2 regions of the Faecalibacterium taiwanense genome follow, and region 1 is predicted to be linked to the other one. Evidence: a T-box and tRNA genes for the amino acid it is inferred to sense, from the RefSeq annotation. Region 1 holds a T-box; the other holds one or more tRNA genes.
The links. The T-box of region 1 lies ahead of tyrS (tyrosine--tRNA ligase). A T-box ahead of a tRNA ligase gene usually reads a tRNA of that ligase, here a tRNA-Tyr.

Region 1 (4,644 bases):
CGTTGTTGTAACGCCTATCTGCCCGCACAGTCTGGCCAGCCCGGCCATGGTGTTTGCGCAGGAGCGCAAGCTGAATATCTGTGTGGGACAGGTGGCCGATGATGAAGTGTTTATCAGCTGCGATGGCAGAGCTGGCTGTCCGCTCAAGGCCGGCGCAACGGCTGAAGTAAGGCTCTCCGATCAGGTGGTAAAGCTGATCACCTTCGGAAAAGCAGATCAGTTCCAGGCCATTGACCAGAAGCTTCGCAGCAGACGATAAAGGGGAGGCGAGTTTACGATGGCGCGCAGCCGTAAGGAAGATGTAAAAAGCAAGGGAGAACGTCAGCAGGTGATTCTCCGGCTTGTGCAGGAACACCCGATCAGCCGGCAGGAAGTTCTGCTGGATCACCTTTCCAAAGAGGGATTCGAGGTAACACAAGCCACCGTTTCCCGCGATATCCGGGAGCTGTGTTTGGTAAAAGCTGCCACGGCAGAGGGGTATCGCTATGTCTCCAGCCGGAACGAAAGCTTCAACCCCAAAACGCAGGGAAGGTTTGAAACGATCTTTCATGAATCCGTGCTGGGGGTAGATTACGCCGGACATGTTGTGCTGGTAAAGTGCTATTCTGGCATGGCCAACGCCGCATGCGAGGTTTTTGACGCATTGCAGTGGAAAAATGTGGTCGGCACGCTTTCGGGCGACGACACGTTCCTGATCGTTGCACGGTCGGAGCGTGATGCAAAAACGATCTGCTCGGAACTGACGAGACACATTGGATAAAAATAACGCGGGAGAAAAGATATGCTGAGCAGCCTGCAAATTGAAAATGTTGCTGTGATCCAGAAGGCTGAAGTACATTTCAAGCCGGGCCTGAATGTTCTTACCGGTGAGACTGGTGCCGGCAAGTCGATCCTGATCGATTCCATCAATGCGATCCTGGGAAACCGCACTTCAAAGGATCTTGTGCGCACAGGGGCCTCTAAGGCGGTGATCCGTGCAGCCTTTGAGGAGGTGCCCGGTACGGTACTGGACAGCCTTGAGAAGGCGGGCTACGAGCGCTCGGATGCACTGATGCTCAGCCGCGAGATCACAGCCGAGGGCAAAAGCACCTGCCGCATCAACGGAATGCCTGCAACGGCTGCGGTTCTGCGGGAGCTGTGCGGAGGACTTATCAATATCAACGGTCAGCACGACTCTGTGGGCCTTCTGAACCCGGCAAGACATCTGGGCATTCTGGATGATTATGCGCAGAACAGCGCGGAGTTTCAGGACTATTATGTCCTGTACCGGGAGCTTGTGCGCATCAAGCGGGAGCTGGATGCCATGATCACCGACGAAGCCGAAAAGCAGCGCAGGATTGATCTGTTGAGCTATCAGGTGCAGGAGATCGAGGATGCCGGACTGACCGCCGGAGAGGAACAGACGCTGGAAAGCCGCCGCAAGATCCTTGCCAATGCATCTGCCATCCGGGATAAGATCGCACAGAGCTATGCATTGCTTTCGGGCGATGACGAGGCCTCCGGCGCAGTCGATCTGCTGGGTGAGGCATCCAATGCAGTGGATGCTGCCGCGCAGCTGGATGATGCACTTGCCGGTGCATCCAGTCAGCTGCTGGATCTGTATTACAATGCAAAGGATGTTGCCGCAGATTTGATCGGTCGGCTGGATTCCTATGATACCAACGATGCGGAGCTGGACGAGATTGAGCAGCGTCTGGATCTGATCTACAAGCTCAAGCGCAAATATGGTGATACGGTAGAAGACGTGATCGCTTTTGGACAGAATGCAAGGGAAGAACTGGAGCGCATCCAGTCCTCACAGGAGCGGCATGACCACCTGCAGGCAGAAAAGCTCCGCCTTTATGCGCTGGCCCGTGAAAAGGCAGAAGCACTGACCCAGACGCGCCTGCGCGCTTTTGAAGAGCTGAACAAGCGTATTTCCGGCACGCTGGATTTTCTGAACATGCCGGGCGTGCGCATGACACTGCGCCATACCCGCGGCCCGCTGGCAAGCCATGGGCAGGACAGCATCGAGTTCTACATTTCCACAAACCCCGGTGAGGCGCCCAAACCCCTTGCAAAAATTGCTTCCGGCGGCGAGCTGAGCCGCATCACGCTGGCCATCAAAAATGCAATGGCCGATAAGGATGCCGTGCCTACTGTGATCTATGATGAGATCGACAGCGGTGTTTCTGGCAAAGCCGCCGGGCGTATTGGTGAGGTACTGCGCCAGAGCGCACAGGGCCACCAGATCTTGTGCATCACCCATACAGCCCAGATCGCTGCACTGGCGGACTGCCATCTGCTGATTCAGAAAAATGTAGCCAATGACCGCACCTATACCGAGATCCATCCGCTGGATGAGGAGGGCAGGGTGGAAGCACTGGCCCGGCTGATTTCCGGCGACCACATTACCGAGCTTTCGCGTGCCAATGCCCGCGAAATGCTGGGTCTTGGCGCAAAATAAGCCGCTGCAGATAAGGGGTTGACAAGCCCGAAGCATTGTGATAAAGTAGTCCTTGTTAATGGCGATGAAGGGAACAAGTACCTTGAAGTGTTCTGCCCAGAGAAACCCCGGTTGGTGTAAGGGGCCGCAGAGCAACAGGGGAAATACCTCCCGGAGCTGCAGGCTGAATGCCGTTCAGGTTAATAGGCTGTGCCGCGTGCGAGCGTTACAAACGCAGGAGTGTCTCTCTACTCTGGGGTGTGCACTCGTGAGGTCGTTTCTGTGAGGAAGCGGCAAACAGAGGTGGTACCGCGAATTTTCTCGCCCTCTGCCAAATTCATTTTTGGCAGGGGGTGTTTTATTTTTCCCTCTGCCCACAAACAGGAGGAAAAAATCATGACTCTGTACGAAGAACTCAAGGCCCGCGGCCTGGTGGCCCAGATCACCGATGAAGAGATCATCGACCTGATCAACAATGGCAAGGCAACCTTTTACATCGGCTTTGACTGCACTGCCGACAGCCTGACCGCAGGCCACTTTATGGCCCTGACCCTGATGAAGCGCCTGCAGATGGCAGGCAACAAGCCTATTGCCCTGATCGGCGGCGGCACTACCATGATCGGCGACCCCTCCGGCCGTACCGACATGCGCAAGATGCTGACCAAAGAGGATATCGCCCACAATGCCGCATGCTTCAAAAAGCAGATGGAAAAGTTCATCGACTTCTCTGAGGGTAAGGCACTGATGCTGAACAATGCAGACTGGCTGCTGAACCTGAACTACGTGGAACTGCTGCGTGATGTGGGTGCCTGCTTCTCCGTGAACAACATGCTGCGCGCCAAGTGCTACGAGCAGCGCATGGAGAAGGGCCTGTCCTTCCTTGAGTTCAACTACATGATCATGCAGAGCTACGACTTCTACTACATGTTCCAGCACTACGGCTGCAATATGCAGTTCGGCGGCGACGACCAGTGGAGCAACATGCTGGGCGGCACCGAGCTGATCCGCCGCAAGCTGGGCAAGGACGCTTATGCTATGACCATCACCCTGCTGACCGACTCTCAGGGCAAGAAGATGGGCAAGACCGCCGGCAATGCTGTCTGGCTGGACCCCAACAAGACCAGTCCATTCGAGTTTTACCAGTACTGGCGCAATGTGGGCGATGCCGATGTGATGAAGTGCATCCGTATGCTCACCTTCCTGCCGCTGGAGCAGATCGACGAGATGAGCACATGGAAGGATCAGCGCCTGAACGAAGCTAAGGAAATTCTGGCTTACGAGCTGACCAGCATGGTCCATGGCAAAGAAGAGGCCGAAAAGGCCCAGAATGCTGCCCGCGCACTGTTCAGCGGCAGCGCAATGGATACCGAGCACATGCCTTCTACTCAGCTGACCGAGGCCGACCTGACCAATGGCTCCATCGGCATCCTGACCCTGATGGTCAAGGCTGGTCTGGCAGCATCCAACGGCGAGGCACGCCGTCTGGTCGTGCAGGGCGGTGTTCTGGTGGATGGCGAGAAGGTAGCCGCTCCCACCGTTGGCTTCACTGCTGAGCAGCTGGCAAAGGGTATTGTGATCAAGAAGGGCAAGAAGATCTACCACAAGGTCACTCTGTAAAAATATTGAACATGAAAATGCCGGTGTACTCTGTTTTGGAGTGCACCGGCATTTTTTCACTTGATGGAGGATTGCTCGCTTGCTTGCAGAATTTACAGCTCGTAAGCCTTCTTCAATGCTTCGTAAGCTGCATCCTCATTCTCTGCGTGGACCAGCAGGGAAATATCCAGATCGCTGGTGGTGATAAGCAGTACTTCAATGCCGGCCATTGCCAGAGAATTCAGTGCACGGGCAGCTACGCCGCAGCTGGTGACCATTTCTTCACCAAACAGGTTCAGCTTGGAATAACCCACGCTGATCAGCGGGGAAGCCTTGGCATCCTTGTCCAGATTTGCAACGGAAATAGCCTTCATCACCAGCGGAAGATCACTGCTGGAAGCGGTAAAGCTGAAATCAATGGTGGTGCCATGGGGTGCACTCTGGCTGATCATATCTACGACCACACCGTTATCTGCAAAGATCTGCAGGTAACGTGCGAGGCTGTTGCCCTTGAACTCTACATCCTGCACACTGATCATCATGAGGCTCGGCTCAATATTGATCTTCGATACTCCGTACATAAGGATCCTCCGTTCTGCCCGAAAGGCGGGCTTCAACAATAC
Region 2 (4,644 bases), 530 kb from region 1:
ACAAGCGCTGGCTGCGTATCGGCTGCCTTGTTCTGGCAGGCGTGTTTGCACTCTCGCTGCTGAGCAGTGTGATCATGATGCTGCTGTATTAACAGGGAGGGGCAAGCATGAACCGTAAGATCTCTGTGGGCATGGCTGTCACCATTGTGATCCTTGCCATGACCGTGACCTTTTCCATTACCATGCTCATTGCCATGCGTCTATTTGACAGCACGGTGAGCAGCGTGAAGGAAAAGGAGAGCATGTACAACAAAGTGGCCGAGGTGGACCGCTATGTGCGCAGCAACGACTACTACACCATTGATGAAACGGTGCTGTACGACCGCCTGACCGCAGGCTATCTGCTGGGTACCGGCGACAAGTACGCCCGTTACTACACCGCCAACGCCTACACCGAGCTGATGAACCAGCAGAGCGGCAAGGTGATGGGCATTGGCGTGGAGCTTGGCATGGACCAGACCGGCTATGCCAGAGTGACCAGGGTGTATGAGGACTCGCCTGCGCAGGAAGCCGGTATCGTGGTGGGCGATTACATCACTGCTATTGACGGCACCGATGTGAAGAGCCTTTCCGGGGTGGATGCCGTGCAGTCCCGCCTGCAGGGCGAAGCCGGCACCATCGTCAATGTTACATGGCTCGACAGCAAGGCTGCTTCCCGGACGACGGACCTGACCCACTCCGGCTACACCAGCACCACCGTGGACTACCAGATGCTGGACAGCGTGGGTTACATCAAGATCCGCCAGTTCGACGGCAGCACGCCCAGCGAGCTGGACTATGCCATCCGGTCTCTCACTACCAGCGGTGCCCAGAGCCTTGTGTTCGACCTGCGCGATAACGGCGGCGGTGTGTTGGATGATGCCATCAGCTGCATCGACCTGATCGCCCCGGAAGGCACTGTGGCCTATGCCGAGGATAAGAACGGAAACCGCACCATCATTGGCAGCAGCGACGATGAGAGCAAGGTGGAGCTGCCCATCGTCTGTCTGGTCAACGGCAACACTGCCAGCGCAGCAGAGCTGTTTGCTGCCAGCCTGCGCACCATGAACGGCGCACGTCTGGTGGGCACCACCACCATGGGCAAGGGAACCATCCAGAGCAGCCCGCAGCGCCTTTCGGATGGCAGCGCCGTGAGCATCACGGTGGCAAAGCTCATCTGCGGCGACGGCTCCTGCTTTGATGGCACCGGCCTGAGCGTGGATGTGGAGCGTGCCCTCAGTGCCGAAGAGACCACGAATTTCTACGCTTATACCCCCAAGGATGACCCGCAGATCCAGCGTGCGGTCAGCGCAGCACAGCAGCTGAGCGGTACCACGACTCTGGGCGGTGTCAACGAAGCAGCTTCTTCGGCTGCTGCTTCCGAAGAAGCCGACAGCGCTGCCACTGAGCCGGAGAACGCTTCCTCTGAGGAAACGGCTTCCTCCACCGAAGCAGAAGCCGGCGGTGAAGCAGCATCCAGCGCAGAATAAAGGGTAAAACCGGCAGAAATGCTGCATGGGCTTCTTCTTGTAAAAAGGAACCCGGTTTATTGCGGTGCTGTTTGCCGTACGCATGTTCCTTTCTTGAAACGGCTTTTGATCGCGCCCGTAGGGCGCGGTGATGCTGCCTGCCGTATCGACTCCTCACGTGAAAAGGCGTTTTGGAGCGCCCCGCAGCGCTCCCGTTTACCGTACCGACCCCTTCTCGTGAAAATGCAACCCAGCCAGACCCGCAGGTCTGGCTGGGTTGCCATATTATAATAATATTTCCGCTGAATATGCCCAAAGCGACGCGGAGGGCATTCAAATCGTACTATGAAAAAGGATGGAATCTATGCCCGAACTGACCGACCTCTCGGTGATCCGCGCCCTGTGTGAAAAATACGATTTTGCACTCTCCAAGGGTTTTGGACAGAACTTTATCATCAACCCGGGCCTGCCGCCCAAGATCGTGGATGCCAGTGGCGTGGATAAGCGCTATGGTGTCATTGAGATCGGCCCCGGCATCGGTGTGCTGACCCGGGAACTGGCAAAGCGCGCCGCCAAGGTGGTGTCCATTGAAGTGGACGAACGCCTGCCGCCGCTGCTGGCCGAAACGATGGCCGGAGTGGACAATTTTAAACTGGTATTACAGGATGTACTGAAAGTTGACCTGAAGGCTCTTATTGCGGAAGAGTTCCCCGGTATGCCGGTGGCTGTGTGCGCTAACCTGCCCTACTACATCACCAGTCCCATCGTCATGAAGCTGCTGGGCGACCGCCTGCCCATTGAAAGCCTGACCGTCATGGTACAGAAGGAAGCTGCCGACCGTCTGGCTGCTGCGCCCGGCACCCGTGCATCCAGCGCCATCAGCTGCGCGGTGAGCTACTATGCCACCTCCAAAATGATGTTCACCGCTGCGCCCGGCAGTTTTTACCCGGCCCCCAAGGTGACCAGCGCTGTGGTGCGCATGGAGATCCGTCCGCAGCCCGCTGTGCAGGTGGAGGACGAAGAAGGCTATTTTGCGCTGGTGCGTGCCGCCTTCGGACAGCGCCGCAAAACGGCTGCAAACGCCATTGCCAGCGGCCTGGGGATGTCCAAGGACGCGGTGACAGCCGCCATTGAAGCCGCCGGTTTTGATGCCCGCATCCGCCCGGAAGCCCTCACACTGGAGGATTTTGCAAAGATCCAGCAGGCCCTTGCCCGCTGAAGCAGCCCGCTGCTCAAAAAAGAATACAACAGGCTTTGAACCCCACAGGAGCCGTCCGCGGTTCCTGTGGGGTTTTTATGATAATAGAATCGGATGGTTCGATTTTATTATCGATGTATTGCGTTGAAAATTACGGGTATCAAAATGTGATACAACAGAAAAGAATGCTAAAAGCAGACGAAAGCATGAACTGATGGCAATGGCACCTCATTTGTTAAACGGTATAGTATACTGTTTGGGGAATGGGTTGTTTTTTGCGCGCCAAGAAGATATTGACAAGCCGCGCGTTTTTTGGTATTCTATCAAAAGACCGCTTGGTCCATGCTGGTGTGGCGCAATGGCAGCGCAACTGATTTGTAATCAGTGGGTTGCAGGTTCAACTCCTGTCACCAGCTCCAAAAAGCCGCTCAGGAACGTTGATTTCTGGGCGGCTTTTGCTTTTGTACTTTTGCTTTCGGCACAAAAATCCAAAAATTCCGCAAAAGATGTTGACAAACTATCATCCGGGTGGTAATATATACAGGCAACCCATGGACTGCAAAACTGAATATGGGCGTGTTCCCGAGTGGCCAATGGGGACAGACTGTAAATCTGCTGCTTTCAGCTTCGGTGGTTCGAATCCACCCGCGCCCACCAAACAAGAAAAATCCGAACCTGTTTCCGATTGGAGAAGGGTTCGGATTTTTCGTTTTCTTCGGGTACAACAACGAAGGCTCCCGTGGACGGCGCAAAACCCCGATACCTTGTCATAAACCGTAAGACAATCACAAGATTTGGAGGGTATGATTATGAAGTACGATGCAAGAGCCTGTTCGTTCAACATGGATACCGGGTGCGTGGAGTTGACTCTCCAAGATGGGAGAAAAATTTCCATCGGCTGCACCGGGGTCGAGGATGCACTGAATGTGACTATGGCACAGCAGACGGAATTGGACTACCTGATCTACAATGACCCGCTGAGCTATGCCGATTTGATTCTGAACGGTGACCCAGAGGAATATTTGAAAAATGCAGCCGGGAGCCATGGGTTAGAAGATTAAGGGCAAAAAAATAAGAGGTGTGCCCAACTGGACACACCTCGGTGAGATACATCTATATAAGGCAGGGCGTTCCCTTTACTGGGAGCGTCCTGCTGTTTTTATGCTGCAACAGGCAAGGCTTGTAGAACTTCCTGCTCTTTCAGCCATTCCTCATATTCACGCTGGCCTTCCTCGCTGTTGAAAAACTCAACCATGGAGGGATAAAAGCAACGTGCAAGGGTCTTGATTGCTTCATCCGGGTAGCCGGATTTGTTTGACTTCTTCTTTTTATTCAAATGGTATCCTCCGAAAATCAAAGTTCCATATCCTGCCCACGCCTGCGGTTTCGCTGCTGCACATTCATGGTGCGCTCCTGCTTGGGGGCAAGAATCTTTTCCAGAAAGCTGCGAACCAGTTCAGGCGCACGGTGGATGGCGTCCAGATAGGGCTTTACATCGTACCACAGGTCGTGGTACTTGTTGCTCCAATGAATGGTTTCCTTCTTGGCGGTGGAAAGTTCTTCTTTCAGGCGGCGGTTCTCCACGTCCATCATATAGCCGTGGTCGGCTTGCTTTTTCAGCTTGGAAAATTCTTCTTCGGTCAGCGAGTAGTTGCCGAGGAAGGTGCGCTTGCCGATATAATCCAGATCACGCGCATGAATGAGGGCTTCTTTCGTGAGCGTGGTCTTTTTCTGAATGGAGGCAAGTTCTTTCTCCTTTTGGGAGAGGGCCTGACTGGTTTTGGCAAGCGATTGTGCCTGCTGGTCGGCTTGGGTGGTCAGGGTGTCCAGCCGTTCCTGCTCCCGCTGGACTTTGAACTGAGTGACAGTCAGGTGTTCTTCGGTGCTGCCACGCTCGCCGCGCTCCACATCGGTGTACCCGGCAGTACGCATATAGTTGAAGAAATCGTCTTGCAGGACGCTGTGCGACTTCTTCAGGACTGGCTTGCCGTTCTTTTG

Region 2: it encodes a tRNA-Tyr, which carries the amino acid that the T-box ahead of tyrS (tyrosine--tRNA ligase) is inferred to sense. The anticodon was not compared.

The regions. Positions count from the first base shown of each region.
Region 1 covers NZ_CP155552.1:1,635,005-1,639,648, reverse strand. Annotated here, with positions in the region: gene PXT33_RS08200 (NAD(+)/NADH kinase) at 1-259, shown strand, start outside; gene PXT33_RS08195 (arginine repressor) at 278-760, shown strand; gene recN (DNA repair protein RecN) at 782-2,446, shown strand; T-box leader at 2,502-2,757, shown strand; gene tyrS (tyrosine--tRNA ligase) at 2,822-4,042, shown strand; gene PXT33_RS08180 (ACT domain-containing protein) at 4,135-4,602, opposite strand.
Region 2 covers NZ_CP155552.1:2,168,253-2,172,896, reverse strand. Annotated here, with positions in the region: gene PXT33_RS10755 (S41 family peptidase) at 108-1,469, shown strand; gene rsmA (16S rRNA (adenine(1518)-N(6)/adenine(1519)-N(6))-dimethyltransferase RsmA) at 1,813-2,667, shown strand; tRNA gene PXT33_RS10745 (tRNA-Thr) at 2,991-3,065, shown strand; tRNA gene PXT33_RS10740 (tRNA-Tyr) at 3,219-3,303, shown strand; gene PXT33_RS10735 (DUF6061 family protein) at 3,456-3,707, shown strand; gene PXT33_RS10730 (hypothetical protein) at 3,806-3,982, opposite strand; gene PXT33_RS10725 (plasmid recombination protein) at 4,000-4,644, opposite strand, start outside.